Regions from separate parts of the Anaerobacillus sp. CMMVII genome, predicted to be linked through region 1. Evidence: riboswitches for the same ligand, from Rfam matches in the RefSeq annotation. Region 1 holds a riboswitch; each other region holds the start of a gene.
The links. Region 1 has a riboswitch for lysine ahead of lysA (diaminopimelate decarboxylase). Riboswitches for the same ligand answer to the same signal wherever they lie in the genome.
Positions count from the first base shown of each region.

Region 2: another riboswitch for lysine. It lies ahead of H1D32_RS06775 (aspartate kinase); the one in region 1 lies ahead of lysA (diaminopimelate decarboxylase).
Region 3: another riboswitch for lysine. It lies ahead of dapA (4-hydroxy-tetrahydrodipicolinate synthase); the one in region 1 lies ahead of lysA (diaminopimelate decarboxylase).

Region 1 covers NZ_JACEHK010000010.1:234,267-239,981, reverse strand. Annotated here, with positions in the region: gene H1D32_RS14740 (peptidylprolyl isomerase) at 1-263, opposite strand, end outside; gene lysA (diaminopimelate decarboxylase) at 581-1,903, opposite strand; lysine riboswitch at 2,157-2,328, opposite strand; gene H1D32_RS14730 (spore germination protein) at 2,454-3,947, opposite strand; gene spoVAEA (stage V sporulation protein SpoVABEA) at 3,948-4,511, opposite strand; gene spoVAE (stage V sporulation protein AE) at 4,516-4,866, opposite strand; gene spoVAD (stage V sporulation protein AD) at 4,905-5,715, opposite strand, start outside.
Region 2 covers NZ_JACEHK010000002.1:549,465-555,179, forward strand. Annotated here, with positions in the region: gene uvrC (excinuclease ABC subunit UvrC) at 1-1,178, shown strand, start outside; lysine riboswitch at 1,320-1,506, shown strand; gene H1D32_RS06775 (aspartate kinase) at 1,834-3,069, shown strand; gene H1D32_RS06780 (YslB family protein) at 3,396-3,842, opposite strand; gene H1D32_RS06785 (TrkH family potassium uptake protein) at 4,030-5,379, shown strand.
Region 3 covers NZ_JACEHK010000006.1:201,476-207,190, forward strand. Annotated here, with positions in the region: gene H1D32_RS10160 (DUF2062 domain-containing protein) at 1-30, shown strand, start outside; gene H1D32_RS10165 (MgtC/SapB family protein) at 128-847, opposite strand; lysine riboswitch at 1,141-1,322, shown strand; partial or broken gene dapA (4-hydroxy-tetrahydrodipicolinate synthase) at 1,495-2,381, shown strand; partial or broken gene H1D32_RS10175 (ASCH domain-containing protein) at 2,432-2,772, opposite strand; gene H1D32_RS10180 (hypothetical protein) at 3,091-3,576, opposite strand; gene kamE (lysine 5,6-aminomutase subunit beta) at 3,726-4,472, opposite strand; partial or broken gene kamD (lysine 5,6-aminomutase subunit alpha) at 4,474-5,715, opposite strand, start outside.

The DNA.
Region 1 (5,715 bases):
ATTGAAAGGTATCCACGACCATGTTTATGTGGGTTCCCTTCTGTTTCACATTTAATTGTGTAACCTGGACCACCTGTACCATTACCAATTGGACATCCACCTTGAGCTACAAATCCTGGAATTACACGGTGAAAAGTTAATCCATTATAATAACCTTCGTTAGCTAACTTTTCAAAGTTCTCTACAGTACCTGGTGCTTCCTCTGGGAAGAACTCAACTACAATTTTTTCACCATTTTCAAAAGCAATACTACCTTTTTTCACGTATGTATCCTCCTCAAAATATATTACATATTTACTCAAGTCATTTTACTACACTTTAACAAGAAAACACAAACATTGTCATTATGTTTCTTACTAGTCAAGGTAGCAAACTTATAGATGCAACTAGGCTTAACCATGTTTAATTCTTTCTCAATAATAGAAAAGGCTGCTCGAAGATTTGACCTCCAAGACAATATAAAGCACTGAAACACCAAGCACCATATTGTCCAAAAGCTGAACTTGAGCTAGCCTATTTATTATAAGTTAAGAAATTATAAACGTTGTTAGTACTTGATGTCTAGCTTCAGGCGCTTTTCTTAGTTTTCTAATGAAGTTCCGTTGAGCTGTAAATCAAGCTGAACTATATCTTTATAAGTTTCCCTTTTTACTACCAATGTTGTTTCGCTGTTTTCAACGAAAACTACTGCTGGTCGAGGTATTCGATTGTAGTTGTTAGACATCGAATATCCATATGCCCCAGTACAAGATACCGCTAATACATCACCATGTCTAGCAAAAGGTAATGCAATATCCCAAATCAGCATATCTCCACTTTCACAACATTTCCCGGCAATAGAATAGATTTCCTGATTAGCTTCATTACTCCGATTAGCAATCATTGCTTCATATTTTGCCTGATAAAGAGCAGGGCGCAAGTTATCTGTCATTCCTCCGTCAACTGACAAATAATGACGCACTTCTGGAACCTCTTTTTCAGATCCAACTGTATATAATGTTGTTCCAGCATCTCCAACAAGAGAACGTCCTGGCTCAATCCAAATCTCTGGAATGTCAATTCCAAGTTTTCTTGACTCGGTTTCAACCGCATTTATCGTCGCATCAACATAGTGAGAAACTGGAAGTGGTGTATCTCCTTCGACATAACGAATCCCAAATCCACCACCAAGATTTAAAACTTGTGGAACATAGTCTAATTGGGTTTTCCACTCTGCTAGATAAGCAAACACTTTTTCTACAGCCATAATAAAACCGGTTGTTTCAAAAATCTGTGAACCAATATGACAATGAAAACCTAACATTTCAATTTCTTTTGCATCTCGAACTTTTACTATCGCTTCTTGGGCTTGACGACTGATTAAATCAAAACCAAATTTAGAATCTTCCTGACCTGTAGAAATATATTCATGAGTGTGGGCCTCTACCCCAGGTGTAATCCGTAACAGAACTGAAACCTTTTTCCCGTATCTTTGGGCCGTTTCTCTAATTAGCTCAATCTCTAAAAAGTTATCTACAACAAAACAACCGATGCCTGCTTCAACTGCCATGTCGATTTCCATAGAACTTTTATTATTTCCATGAAAATGAATTTTTTCTGCAGGAAATCCAGCTACTAGCGCTGTGTGCAATTCACCACCAGAAACAACATCTAAACTTAAATTCAGTTGTTTTGCAAGTTGAACCATCGCTACACAACTAAATGCTTTACTAGCATAGGCTACCTGAGCCTTAATTCCACGTTTTTGAAAAGCATTTACAAACTCATTCGCCCTTTCTCTAATTAAAGCGACATCATAAACATATAATGGTGTGCCAAACTGTTCCTTTAAACTGACAGTATCAACTCCACCAATTTCTAAATGACCTATGTCATTAACTCTGCTCGTACCGTGTTTGTACATTCACATGATCTCCTCTCGTTTGTGTGAATTTAAGTACAGAAAATAATAAGTTTACTTAAAATTCATTCTTAAAATTTCGCTCTTTCCTAATAGATTGTTTCTATTAGCTTTTAGGTCGCAACCAAGCGAATGCTTGGTACGACCTAAAAGCAACAAAGTTTACGAAAACAGCCTAAAATTTAGAATATAGGATATAAAAAAGGCGGAAATGTAAGTTACATTTTCCGCCTTAATAGCTTTTTCGTAACCTCAAGTAAAAAGTAGTCCTCCACTGCGAACAGTGACAGTCCGTTATTTATTCAATAACGACCCAGCAAAGATTGATAGGGCTCAATTCTCCACTTCGGCAAATTGACCTTTCAAGCTGCTTCAATGCTTCCCAAGCTCCACAGTTTACTCATTCGCTTTGCGCCTCTACCCCATTAATCAATGAGGGGTTTTATTAATTTATCTTACCTTTAAAGAATTTTCATAATTCCAACATCTATTATGAAACTCTTTCAAATGATTACGTAAAACTTTATCATAAAAATGATAATATCGCAATACGTTAGTTAGTTGATTGTTTTGTTGAGTTTTGTGGATTAACAATTTTTGGTCTTTTCTTCTTTAATGGAACTGAAAGTCTAAACAGAATATCCGCAAACGCTCTCGGATAAAACGGGATAAACGGCCATAAGTAGGGTGTATTCATCGGCCTTATGCTAGTAAGGAATATAAAGAATACTGTGAAACCGATGATAAAGCCTGGAACTTTAAAGATAAATACGGCCAATAATAATACTAAGCGAGAAAGCTTTAATGCTATACCTAATTCATAACTAGGTGTTGCAAATGTTCCAATTGCCCCGAGCGCTACATAAAGAATAACCTCTGGAATAAATAAACCAACATTAATCGCGATTTCCCCGATAAGCAACGCTGCAACTAACCCGAGAGCAGTCGCCAACGGTGAAGGCGTATGGATGGCTGCCATCCTCAACAACTCAATCCCTATTTCAGCTATGACTATTTGGGCAAAAACAGGAACATTGGTCGTCTCATTTGGTCCGATAAAGTCTAAAGCTGCAGGGAGCAAGCTTGGCTCCATTACCATTAACAGCCACAACGGTAATATAAGTAAAGCAAAAATCATCCCTGAAAAACGGACCCAGCGTAGGAAAGTCCCTACAATCGGAGCTTGTCTAAACTCTTCCGCATGTTGTACATGGTGAAAAAATGTTGTAGGCAAGATGATAACACTTGGCGAAGTATCTACATAAATCACGACATGCCCTTCTAGTAAATGGGTTGCCGTAACATCAGGACGTTCCGTGTATCGAACTAACGGGAAGGGATTTATGCCTTGTTTAACAATAAATTCTTCGACAACTTTATCAGCCATAGAAATTCCATCAATTTTTATTCCATCAAGCTCTTTCTTTACATTCTCAATAAATGCCGGGTCAGCTACATCCTTTATGTAAGCAATACATATGTCAGTTTTTGAACGTTCACCGACTTGTACAATTTCATGTCTCAGTCTCTCATCTTTAATTCTTCTTCTTGTTAAAGCTGTATTTACAATTAGATTTTCTGTAAAGCCATCCCGTGCACCTCTAACCACCCTCTCTGTATCTGGCTCATCTGGCCCTCTGCCTGGATAACTACGAACATCAACAAGGATAGCTTCTGTTTCATCTTCAATAAGAATAATAATAAGACCTGCTAATAACTGATCAGTTGCTTCATCTAACGTTTTAACGCGTTCAACTTGAACATGAGTTAGGCGATTTTCAATTTGTTCTTTAACGCGCTGTTTTTGTTTTTCAGTTGCATCCAAAAACATAAGCTCTTTTAATAATTCAATAATAAATTGACTATCACAGAGACCATTGAGGAAGTAAATCTGTAATTCCTTTTCAAGTACTGAAAGTTTCCTCACACCAATATCGAAAGTAATTCCAATTCCTAATTTTTCTTTTAGATATCTTTCATTTTCAATCATTCGACTGGAAACTTTCTGTTTGTCCACACTTGCTTCTTCAAGTATTTCATTACTCATCTATTTTTCGCTCCTTTCCAATATCAATTCAACCGCTTTTCTCGTCACTGGAGCCCCCTTCTCTACTTCATCTTTCCCTGCCATTTTGCCAATATCCCCAATTCCCACGATAAATGGGATGTCAAGCTCATCTAAATTATAGACAGTATCACCATTTATTCTGCCGAGTTCTATATCAGGAAGACCATATTTGTCGACTCCATACTCAGTTAAATTTCCATTACGATCAATACTTACATTAACTTTTGTCCATTCACTATCATGTGTTTTTGAGGCTACTGCAATGGCACCGATAACCTCTAAATCCGGATCGGTTGCGACAACCCGCATCGCTTCCTCCCCCGGTCCTTCTTCTGTATATCCACAATCATCAAACATGACTAAAACAGGATCACAGGGAGCCTTTTTTATGAGTTTAACTAGCTCATTTCCAGTCAAACGGCTTGGGTTGCCACCCGAACTACTGATACACCTTCCACCGATCTCTTTGGCAACTAATTCTACTGCTTTTCTCGCGGATTCATCACCATCGGTAATTAGAATAACCCTTTTTTTGTATTCCATGGTTTCATCCTTTCGGTTTAAAAAATATCGCTACTAAAAATCCAAATAATATTGCTGATGATATTCCCGCAGAAGTTACTTCAAAAATCCCCATACCTATACCTAAAAAGCCTGATCTTTGTGCTTCAATCATCGCTCCATGAACAAGTGAATGTCCAAAACTCGTGATCGGAACGATCGCTCCAGCCCCTGCAAAATCAATAAGCCGATCATAAAGATGAAACCCATCTAAGAGAGCTCCAATTACTACTAAAGAACTCATGACATGAGCGGGAGAAAATTTAAGGAAATCCAACATTAACTGTCCAATGACACAAATAAACCCACCAACAGTAAAAGCGACAACATATTCCACCACGCTCACCCCCTAAAAAATACTTACTCGAATAATTCTTACTCAACGCACTCAAAGGAAACACCATGAGCTATGCAAGGTATTGATTCATTTTGTTGGATCATTAAGGGATTTAATAATGCCCCAGTGGCCACAACTAATATCCTCCGTAGCGCCCCTCGTTTCATTTCACCAAATAGATGATTAAAGGTCACGACGGCAGAACAAGCACAACCACTACCACCTGAAAAAACATGTTGATCGGTGCTAAAAATCAATACTCCACAATCTTGATGGACCTTAGCAATATCAATCCCTTGTTCTGACAATAAACTTTTTAATATCGGTGTTCCAATTCTAGATAAATCACCGGTTACGATGGCATCATAATCGCTTGGACTTCGTTTAAGGTCATTTAAATGGGTTTTAATTGTGTCGGCAGCTGCTGGAGCCATTGCTGCACCCATATTAAAAGGACTTGTAATCCCAAGATCAATAACCTTTCCTACTGTTGCAGTTTCTATCCTTATCTTGGATTTTTTTCTACTTAAATATGCAGCGCCTGAACCAGTGACTGTATACATCGAAGTTTCAGGCTTCTGTCCTCCAAATTCCGTTGGAAAACGAAACTGTCTTTCTGCTGTAGCAAAATGACTACTTACAGCAGCAACAACATGATCTGCAAAGCCAGCTTCTAGTAAAACTGCGCCAAGTGTTACTGCTTCCATTGACGTTGAACATGCATTAAATAAACCAAAGAAAGGAATTTCTTTTTCTCTTGCTACATAACTAGCTGTTATGTTTTGGTTTAACAAATCACCACCAAGAAAAAAATCAATTTCTGAGTTTTTTTTATTCGCTTTCTGAAGA
Region 2 (5,715 bases), on a different contig from region 1:
AGAGCCTTATCGCAAAAATGGAGAAAGCTGCAGAAGCACTTGAATTTGAGCGTGCGAAGGAGTATCGCGATCAAATTCAGCATATTGAAGCTGTCATGGAAAAACAAAAAATGACTATTGCCGATGATATTGATCGAGATGTCTTTGGGTTTGCCTATGATAAAGGGTGGATGTGTGTACAGGTGTTTTTTGTTCGCCAAGGAAAACTGATAGAACGAGATGTATCGCTGTTTCCTGTATATCAAGAACCCGATGAAGAGTTTTTAACGTTTTTAGGGCAATTTTATAGTCAAAAAGAGCACCTAAAGCCTAAAGAAATATTCTTACCCAATACAATAGATAAGGATCTGGCAAGCGAATTTATTCAAGTTAGAACTGTCCATCCTCAAAAAGGAACAAAGAAAGATCTAGTGGACCTCGCTACCAAAAATGCTGATGCCGCTTTAAAAGATAAATTTGCCTTGATTGAACGGGATGAAGCAAAAACCATAAAAGCAATCCAAAACTTAGGAAATGCGTTAAAGATTAAGACACCTCATGTTATTGAAGCGTTTGATAATTCGAACATTCAAGGTGTTGATCCGGTTTCGGCAATGGTCTCATTTGTGGACGGTAAACCAAATCGAAAAGGGTACCGTAAATATAAAGTAAAAACAGTCCGCGGCCCTGATGATTACGAATCAATGCGTGAAGTAGTTAGAAGACGTTATTTAAGGCAGCTTAAAGAAGAGTTACCATTACCGGACCTCATTGTCATTGACGGTGGTAAAGGACAAATCTCAGCTGCTCAAAGTGTTATTGAAGATGAGCTTGGTCTAGCAATACCTGTATGCGGATTAGCGAAAGATGCGAAACATCGAACTTCGCAATTGTTAATGGGAGATCCTCCTGAGGTAATCCCATTAAAAAGGGATTGTCAAGAATTTTATTTACTACAAAGGATACAAGATGAAGTCCATCGCTTCGCTATCACCTTTCACCGACAAATCCGAAGTAAAACATTGTTCACTTCTGTTCTCGATGAAGTTGAAGGTGTTGGCGAAAAACGAAAACAAGCCTTATTGAAGCACTTTGGTTCCGTGAAAAAGATGAAGGAAGCCAACTTAGAAGATTTTCAACAGATTGGCATTCCAGTTAAAATAGCTCAATCTTTGATGGAAAAACTGAAAGGCAGTTAAGAGTGTAGAGTTTTGAGTTGTTCTGGCAATGTGTCGAAGCAGAGAACATAAACGCTAAAATCAAATTGAAAAGCTGTTGTAAGCAACAACTTTTCATGGTAAACTCAATCTTAATTAAATATCCAATACTTCAAAAGTTGAAGTTGTGGTAGAGGAGCAAAAACCAAGAGTATGTTATTTAAGGACGATGAGGTCCAGTGAGGATAGCGGAAAGGGGAATTTGCCGAAGTGTAAAGAGAACTCATACCTTTTTATGCTGGACCTGCATTTAAGAAATGTAGGGCTGTCACACAGTCACCCAAAGATTGTGTGGAGAACTATCTCACGTGTGCGGGAACATTATTTTAGTTTCTATTTGTTTTGACACAAAAAGTCGAAGCATCAGTGAGGAGTTTTCCTTATTGGTGCTTTTTTTATTGTTAAGGAAATTATATGTTTTTTCATTTATGGATAAGTTTAATTATAGTGACAGTCTAGCTCTAGCGCCCAGTCCCTCGAGGTCAAATAACCTTCGAGAATAAAAGTGAAAGAGCACACTTTTTTTCTCGAAGAACATTTGCTTGTCGGGGCTACCCAGGGCGCTTGCGCTTTGTTCTAGAAAAATACTACTGAGATAGGTTTGGGAAAAGGAAATTTTAAAAAGGGAGTTGCGAGCATGGGTTTAGTTGTCCAAAAGTTTGGTGGAACGTCAGTTGGTAGTGTTGAACGAATTAAACATGTTGCAAGTAGGGTAATTGAAACAGTAGAAAAAGGTCACCAAGTTGTAGTTGTTGTTTCAGCAATGGGGAAATCTACGGATGAATTAGTCAGTTTAGCTAATGGCATTACTGAAAAGCCAAGTAAACGTGAAATGGACATGCTATTAAGCACTGGAGAACAAGTGACAATTGCTTTATTATCAATGGCATTACAGGAGAGAGGCTATGAAGCTATATCATTAACAGGGTGGCAAGCGGGGATCGTAACTGAGGATTGTCACAGTAATGCAAGGATTACAAGATTTGAGGAAGCGAAAATCAGTAAACATCTGGAGGAAGGTAAAATTGTTATTGTGGCAGGCTTTCAGGGGTTTAGTGAAGTTGGCGAAATTACGACTTTAGGTAGAGGTGGTTCAGATACCACAGCTGTTGCATTAGCTGCTGGCTTAAAAGCAGATCGTTGTGACATTTTTACTGACGTAACAGGTGTTTTTACAACGGACCCACGGGTTGTAAAAACTGCGAGGAAGCTAAGCTCAATCTCTTATGATGAGATGCTCGAATTGGCGAATCTTGGGGCTGGTGTATTGCATCCCCGTGCAGTAGAGTTTGCAAAAAATTATCAAGTAAAATTGACTGTTCGATCTAGTATGGTTGAAGAAGAAGGAACAATTATTGAGGAGGAAGTATCTGTGGAAGAAAATTTAGTGGTAAGAGGCTTAGCTTTTGAAAGCAATGTAACGAAAATATCTGTTTGTGGCATGCCAAATGATATTTCAGGATTATCAAATCTTTTTACGACACTAGCGACGAATAATATAAATGTTGATATTATTATTCAAAACGCTATAGCTGCTAGTGAAAATTCAAATATTTCCTTTTCAATTCTCTCTGAAAAATTAACAGAAACTTTAGATGTACTTGAACAAAACCGTGATCAACTGCGATTTGAGGAAATTCTTCATGAAACAGGTTTAGCAAAAGTATCGATTGTTGGCTCAGGAATGATTTCTAATCCTGGTGTTGCAGGACAAATGTTTAAAGTGCTCTCTGACAAGGGTATTTTAATTAAAATGGTTAGTACGTCAGAGATCAAAGTATCTACAGTTGTTGATCAAGTGAATATGGTCAAGGCCGTTGAAGCCTTACATGAAGCATTTCAATTAGATAATGTAAAAGTTGCAACTGCTTAATAACGAAACAAAACGAGCAAATCATCAATTTGATTGCTCGTTTTTTGAAAGATAAGAAGTATTTACGTTTTCACCACTTGATGTCTAGCTCCAGCGAGGCTACTGCTTGAATTAGCTTCTAGCTGCCTTGCGACGAGCAAACGTAGTGGCGCAGGAGCAGCTGTTAAGCCCCTCGAGGTCAAATAACCTTTTTCATTAAATGCTGCCTCTGTGGTCCAGTAGGTCCTCGAGGCAAAGCTGCATGTAGAAACTCTAGAAGTAACACACGTTGTGAACGAGGTCAGTAGCTTTTGTCGGGGCTAAGCAAGGCGCTTGCGCTTTTCTCATTATACGCTAATTCGATCATGACTGTCCCATTTGACGTGAAAGACTACTTTTTTTATAGAACCATTTTTGGGTTCCTCATTCGTTTCAGTTATAAATCCAGTTATATTTTCAATTTGAGCTGCCAAAAATCCAGCTTCTAGTGGTCGAACGATATTTTTTTTGTTTTCAAAAAAGTTCGATGTAAGCTCAAAAAGTAATTCTGATTTCTTTTCTTTGGTTAGTGTAAGTTCTCCCCAACCTGCTCGATGAAAAAAAGCGATAATTTCAGTTATATCATTTAGTGGATACTTTCTAGCTAATGATTTACCCGCCCAATACAAAATAATATTATGCTCTTTTCCTAACAGTTCCGGTAAAACATCCTCTCGGATTAGGTTATAGCCAAACAGCGGTATTTGATGCTCTGTTTCATCTATGGTAGTTGTCTTTTTTTGACCAAAGATCATTATTTCCCCCCACTCTTCTACAATCGTAAAATTAGTTTAGCTAAAGCCATAGCTCATTACTCACATATTTCTTAATTCTAAAAATTACATGATAAAGTTATTATATCTTCTTTATCAAAACTTCACTATATGCAATTTATAAATTTGTGGTATACTAAACCCCGAATCAATTCGGAGGTACATAATTATGAATTTATCAAAGGGGAAGTTTCTAACCCCGTTTCGAATTATTATCATGTCTTATGTTGTTGCGATGTTTTTATTTAGCTTTTTATTATATTTACCGATTTCAAGCTTACCTGGTGTTAGTGTTACTTATTCAGAGGCGTTATTTACTTCAGTAAGTGCTGTTAGTGTAACTGGACTTACCGTTGTAAATGTTTCCGAAACGTATAGCTTTATAGGAATTATCTTTTTAGCTATAGCGATTCAGCTAGGTGGAATAGGTATTATGACCCTAGGTACATTTGTATGGATGATTTTTGGTAGAAAGATTATCTTGTCACAACGAATGCTTATCATGGTAGACCAAAATCAGAATACTTTCTCAGGGTTAGTAAATTTAATGCGAGGAATTTTAGTTGTTGCTTTGGCAATTGAACTACTTGGTGCCATTATTTTAGGAACCTATTTCTTGAACCACTTTGATACAGCCAAGGAAGCTTATTATCAAGGGGCTTTTGCCGCATTAAGTGCTTTTACAAACGCTGGCTTTGACGTCACTGGACAATCATTAATTCCGTTTGCAGATGACTATTTTGTCCAACTTGTAACCATATTACTTATTTTTGCGGGGGCTATTGGTTTTCCAGTCTTAATGGAATTAAAGCAATATTTTTCAAAAGATCATCCTAACTTTAAGTTTAGTTTATTTACAAAAATTACAACCTCTACGTATTTTATTGTCTTTTTGGTTGGTTTTATCTCAATTTGGATTTTGGAGGCAGGTCATTATTATTCTGGGCTTGAATGGCATCAACAACTCTTCTACTCACTTTTCAACTCAGCTACCGCAAGAAGTGGTGGTTTATCAATCATGGACGTTTCGGAACTGAGCTTGGCTACTTTGCTGCTCATATCTGGGCTGATGATTATAGGCGCTAGCCCATCGAGTGTAGGTGGTGGAATACGAACAACGACACTTGCTGTTCTGTTTTTAACGATTCGAAGTTTTGCTTTGGGTAAGAGTGATGTGAAAGTTTTTGGACGAGAAATTCATCAAGAAGATCGTCAAAAATCATTTATCGTTTTATCGGTCTTTATCGTCATGTTATTTACGGCAATCATTTTAATAGCTGCTTTTGAAAATAGTGGAGAAATTGCTCTAATGGCTATTATCTTTGAAGCAAGTTCCGCATTCGGAACTTGTGGTCTTTCGATGGGAATAACGCCCAATTTAAGTTTACCTAGTCAAATGGTGTTAATGGTGTTAATGTTTATCGGTCGTGTTGGCCTTGTAGCATTCCTATTCTCGGTCCGTAAAAAGGAAACAAAAAGTTATTATAAATATCCAACAGAACGAATTATTATTGGTTAGTATTAAGGAGACAGTAATTGGGTAAAATTCCCATTATTGTCTCTTTCTTTTATCGGGTTAAAAAGACGAAATTGTTAAAACTTTGTGAATATTAAAGCCGTAAATATAGATTTAAAGAGGGAATATGGAACATTAAATATTTAAAGATATACATGCGACAAGGGTTCAGCGGTGGTTGTGAAAAAGGTAACAAAAGGAAATAATGGACTCTATTAATCTGAATTTACAAACAATAATTGTATCCGTTTTCTTGACCTGGATGGTTGATGAGAGTAAAATAAAATTGTCACATTATATTCAAAGATAGTGTTTTTTACTTTGTTGACAAAATGAAAA
Region 3 (5,715 bases), on a different contig from region 1:
CATAAAAACTGGAACTTGTTGAAAGAATGATTGCCCAAAGTAGAAACAGCCTCCTCACATTGAGGAAGCTGTTTTTTTGACTAGTGAACGCTTTACTGTGTTATTTCAACTTTATAGCAACCTTCCTCTAAGACAAATTCTCAACTTCGACTTTTTCAATGCCATCTAGTGATTTTAACTGATAAAATACATCTGTTGTATAAACTTTTTTATGGGTCATTACGATGAATGTTAGTAAATATTGTGTGGTTTCTTCTTTTACTTTCACACTACTAATTTTATAATCAAAGGCTTTGATCTGTTTAATAATATCGGTCAATTGGATGTCTTTTCGAATGTATGCTCTTACTTTGATTTCCTTCTCTCTTAACCCTTTAGGGCCAACTTTTCCAATGATAAAGGGTAAGATTTGAACAGCAAGGATTAGTAGGATTAATGTTATGATCGATTCTTTATAAAATCCTGCCCCGACAGCAATTCCAATTGCTCCACATACCCATAACATAACTGCAGTTGTTATTCCCGAAATGACATCATTTTTTCTAACAAGGATAACTCCCCCACCGATAAAACCGATTCCCGAAATTACTTGTGCAGCTAAACGTAATGGATCCATGGGTTTAGTATATGCTTCACTATAGAGTTCAGCTGAGTAGATAGATACGATTGTTAATAAGCAACTACCAACTGTCAAAATCATCGCTGTTTTGAGACCTGCTGGTTTATGCTTTAGAGAACGTTCTAGACCAATAATAATTCCAATAATCGCTGCAATGGCTAATTTTAGAATGTTTTCGTCGTAAAAAAACTCAACAATGACCATGAAAAAAGAATTAAATAATAGCAAAAGAAAAACACTCCTAATTAAGATGAATTTGTTTATACTGTATCTCAAAGGTTTCTTCGTAAACATTGAAAAACATATTTTCTTATAGATAATGTTACCAAAAGATCCATTACTCTAGTTTAATGTAATAAATTGTTATTTTAAGTTTACAACAATGTGTAAACTACTACAATCTTCTCTACAATGTCCTAACTAAAAAATCCAAATGTTTGATTTGGATCGATTGTGTTGCAATTATCACTAAAATTTGGTATCGTTGAACAAAGTTCATATTTCTTAACTTCAATTTTAATTGAAGTGATAGAGGCGCATTGACCATTAGTACAAATTTTGAGGAGAATGAGCTCCGTTGAAGGTTTGGAAAGGGGGATTTGCCGAAGTAACTTGTCACTCATGAACATGTTACTGGGCCTGTGATTGAATAAATCCAGGACTGTCGTATAGTTTTAGGACTATATGGAGGGCTATCTTACGCTGGAATAACCGTGGTTTACACTTTCTAGCAACAACGATTCCTTCGTTGTTGCTTTTTTTATTTTCACGGTTGGATCATGTGATTTAGCTCTATTCAAGAACTTACGTCGTCGTGTATGGGTACTTGAACTTTCCTAACGATGAACAAAACTTACTGAATAGAGGTGTTTTCCATGAATTTTGGACAAATGTTAACGGCAATGGTAACGCCATTTGACCACGAAGAAAAAATTGATTTTGAGGCAACGAAAACATTAATTAACTATTTAATTGACCATGGTACTGATGGTATCGTAGTTGCAGGAACTACTGGTGAATCCCCCACCCTTTCCACAAGCGAAAAAGCAGAACTATTTAAGTTTGTTGTTGAAGTTGTTGCGGGGCGTGCTTCAGTTATTGCAGGTACAGGAACTAATAGTACGGCGGCATCTATCGAGCTAACTAAAATTGCTACTCAAGCTGGCGTTAATGGCATTATGTTAGTGGCACCGTATTATAACAAACCGAATCAAGAGGGACTCTACTTACATTTTAAAACAATTGCAGAATCGACTCAGTTACCTGTAATGCTGTACAACATTCCTGGTCGAAGTGCTGTAATATCGAAGTGGAAACAGTCGTTCGTCTTGCTCAAATTCACAACATTGTTTGTATAAAAGAAGCGAGTGGCGATTTAGATGCAATAGCGAATATTATTCAAAATACTCCAGATGATTTCTTGGTGTATAGTGGTGATGATGGTCTTACTCTACCAGTTTTAGCTATTGGAGGTCATGGCGTCGTATCGGTAGCCTCACATATCATTGGTCGTGAAATGAAACAAATGGTTGAAGCTTTCAAGAATGGTGACTCTAAAACGGCGGCTTCTATGCACCGTGAGTTATTACCAATTATGAAGTCTATGTTTATTGCTCCTAATCCGACACCTGTAAAGGCTGCGCTCGAAATGGTAGGACAAAATGTTGGTTCAGTTCGTCTACCTTTAATTCCACTTACAGAAACTGAAAAAGAAACTGTTTATGCAGCGATAAAAACGAAATTAGTTTCTCCAGTCATTTAATAATGCTTTCTCGTTAAAAAAACCTCCAGTAATTGGAGGTTTTTTCTTATTTACTCTTCTATTGGACTAAATTCATGTGCCCAAACTCTCATATTAGGTAGCCAAGGCATCCCCTTATGCATAGATAATATTGAATTTTTATATTCTTCAAGTGTGTTGTAACCTTCGTCTTTTGCCATTTCATCTGTTAAATCTCCAAGTGTTTGACGGTATACATTAAGCACTTTAAATGACTTTCCGTTTAAAACCATAATTTCACCAGGGTCTGCGTATCTACCATTTCTTCTGACAGCAGTTTTTTGCCGTTTAGTATTTTTTCAATATCAGCAGCGCCAGTTACTAATCTGTCAATTTCACATGTTTTTGGTGGTAATTTTTCTGTTTCTTCCATTCGGCATGCCTCACTTTACAAAATTTATCATAGGCTCTTTTTCATGAAGACTATTTTCGCCTAAATTGTTGTTTTTCTATTATGTAGTATAGCCATTGCATCAAGTTTGGTGGGCATTTTTTCTAACTTATTATAAGGATAAGTTAGAAAAGTGATCTGATGCAACACATAGTGTTTGTTACTCAACAAAGAGCCTTCATGAAAAAGCTATGTTTTCCGTTGTTCTTGCTTGGGTATATCATATTAATTATACCATTAATATGATGAAAACGTTAGAAAAAAGGCAGATTTGAACTTCTGCCTTTTTGAGTTGAGTTATTAGAAACATTGGAATGACGAGATTCTGCGTAAATCAATCCCGAAGTAAACCCACATCCAACCATTCCAGCGATAGCCAGAAACTGACCTTCTTCCTACAAAGGTTGGATAAAACCAAAATTGTTGACGATTAGTTAACCATACATAAGTGTATCTGAATAAGCAACCGCGAATCGCTCCTGGATCAACGGCGAAAGTACCTACTTGTTGAGTTTGTGTAGGTGTAAAAGCAGGCGGTGGCGACGTTGGTGGTCCTGCTTGTTGCCCCTGCCCTGGTGGTTGAAATGGTGGTCCCGGAGGTCCTGGTGGTGGTCCTGGAGGCCCCGGTGGTCTAGGTGGTCCTGGTGGTCCAAATTGCCCTCCCGGAAAAGGAAACCCTGGTCCAAAAAATCTTTCATCATACTGGGAGTAAGGTGAAAAATCAAACCCTCCCTCTTCATAAGGAGTATAGCCGTAAAACTGATATTCATTGTAATCTGGGTACATATAATGCACTCCTTTTCTTCTAGGTTTACATCATCATATGCACCTAGTACCGGGCAAACATCTTGTACGGCAGAAAAGGGCTTTTGACTAATTACTAAACTTGGTGCTTGCCTTGTTTGTAAAAATTACGATGAAGCATTTAAATTTCTTTACTTCATACTTCTTTTAATCATTCCTTCGATAATAAAGGAAGCAACATCAGTCGCAACAGTACCTGCTCCGAATCCGGCATCATATCCAAGCTCTAATGCTGTTTCGTGATTAATTCTTGGTCCGCCACAAATTAGTATGATCTTTTTTCTAATACCTGCTCCTTCTAATAGCTCAACAAGTTCAGTAAGGTTTTTTAAATGTACTCCTTTTTGTGTAACAACTTGTGATACTAATACAGCATCGGCCTTTAGTTCAATAATCTTTTGCACTAAGTCTTCATTTTTCACTTGTGAACCAAGGTTGTAGGCGTCAATCATTGGATAACGCTCTAAGCCGTACTCGCCATTAAAGCCCTTCATATTCATAATTGCATCAATTCCTACTGTATGCGCATCAGTACCTGTGCAGGCTCCAATAATAGTGATTTTGCGTTTAAACTCATTTTTTATTTTTTCATTAATTTGATAAAAATCCATCCGCTTGGTTTCAAGCTTTGGTACTCTTATAGTTGTAAAATCGATACTATGAATGAGTTTCCCATAAATGATGAAGAAGGTATAGTTTATTCCTAAATCCTTCATATGGTATATCTGAATTTCTTCTAAACCCATTTTCTTTGCTAGCTGGATGCAAGCTTCCCTTGCCTCTTCGCCATAAGGAATTGGCAACGTAAAGCTTAGCTGGATAGCACCATCTCCTAACGTGTCTCCATATGGCTTCACTTGACTTAAATCATTTTCCATTTCAATTCCGCTCCAATCCTAGCTGATCTTTTAGCAGAATGTCAAAGGGATTGAAATAGTCTTCTCTTTTGACAAATACTCCATCTAACCCCTTTCCTCCTACAAACGATCGCTTAACATCTGCGAACCTGCCCTGCTCTATTGCTCTAAATAACCCAAGTTGTTCAATTTCCTCAAGTAATATTGCTGATTCCTCGAGTACTTCATTCGCTCTTCTTTCGATTTTGCCACCCTTAACAAATTCAATTTCCTTACTTAAATTCCTTACGTATTCATAATATATTTGGCATTTTCAATTGCTAGCTGCCGATCATGAATATAAGGGGTATGCATTGCTTCTGTCATCATTCCTAAAAGTTGAATCCCTTGATTCGTTAATGTGCCAACAAGATTAAACATCGTATTATGAATATGACCTTTAAAATATTGCCGGTCATATATTTTGTTGGTGGCATATATTTCAGTGGAGCGTCTGGAAATATTTGACGAGACATTTGTGCCTGAGCCAATTCTAGTAAAAATCCATCCTCTAAGTCGGGATTTATTTCATATGCATGACCTAACCCCATTTGTGTCACAGGTAATCCAGCCTTTAAAGCCAGTTGTTCATTGATGAATTGCGAGGCAAGAACAGTATGGGCTCCTTCAACAGCATCTGCCGTTGTCAAATAATTATCTTCCCCTGTATTTATTATGATCCCAGCATGACTAAGGATCCTTCTTGAAAAATCTTGATCAATTAACGTTCGTTGCATATTAATGTCTCTAAATAATATCCCATATAAAGCGTCATTTAACATGACATCAAGACGTTCTAATGCGCCCATCATTGCAATTTCTGGCATACAAAGTCCTGAACTATAGTTGCAGAGTCGAATGTATCGGTTAACTTCTTCTCCTGCTTCATCTAATGCTTTTCTCATTATCTTGAAATTTTCTTGCGTGGCATAGGTGCCACCAAAACCTTCCCTGGTTGCACCATAGGGAACATAGTCTAAAAGACTTTGTCCAGTTGTACGGATAACTGCTATAATGTCAGCACCTTGGTAAACAGCTGCTTTGGCTTGGATAATGTCTTCATAAATATCTCCTGTAGCGACAATCACGTATAAAAGAGGTTTTTTTCCTTCACCTAATCTTTTAATATACTCATCCCGCTCGGCTCTTTGTTTCTTAATCTTTTCTAGTCCGATATTTGCTAGCTTGAACCCTATTTCCTCTGCTTCTTGATCAGGTACGCTTT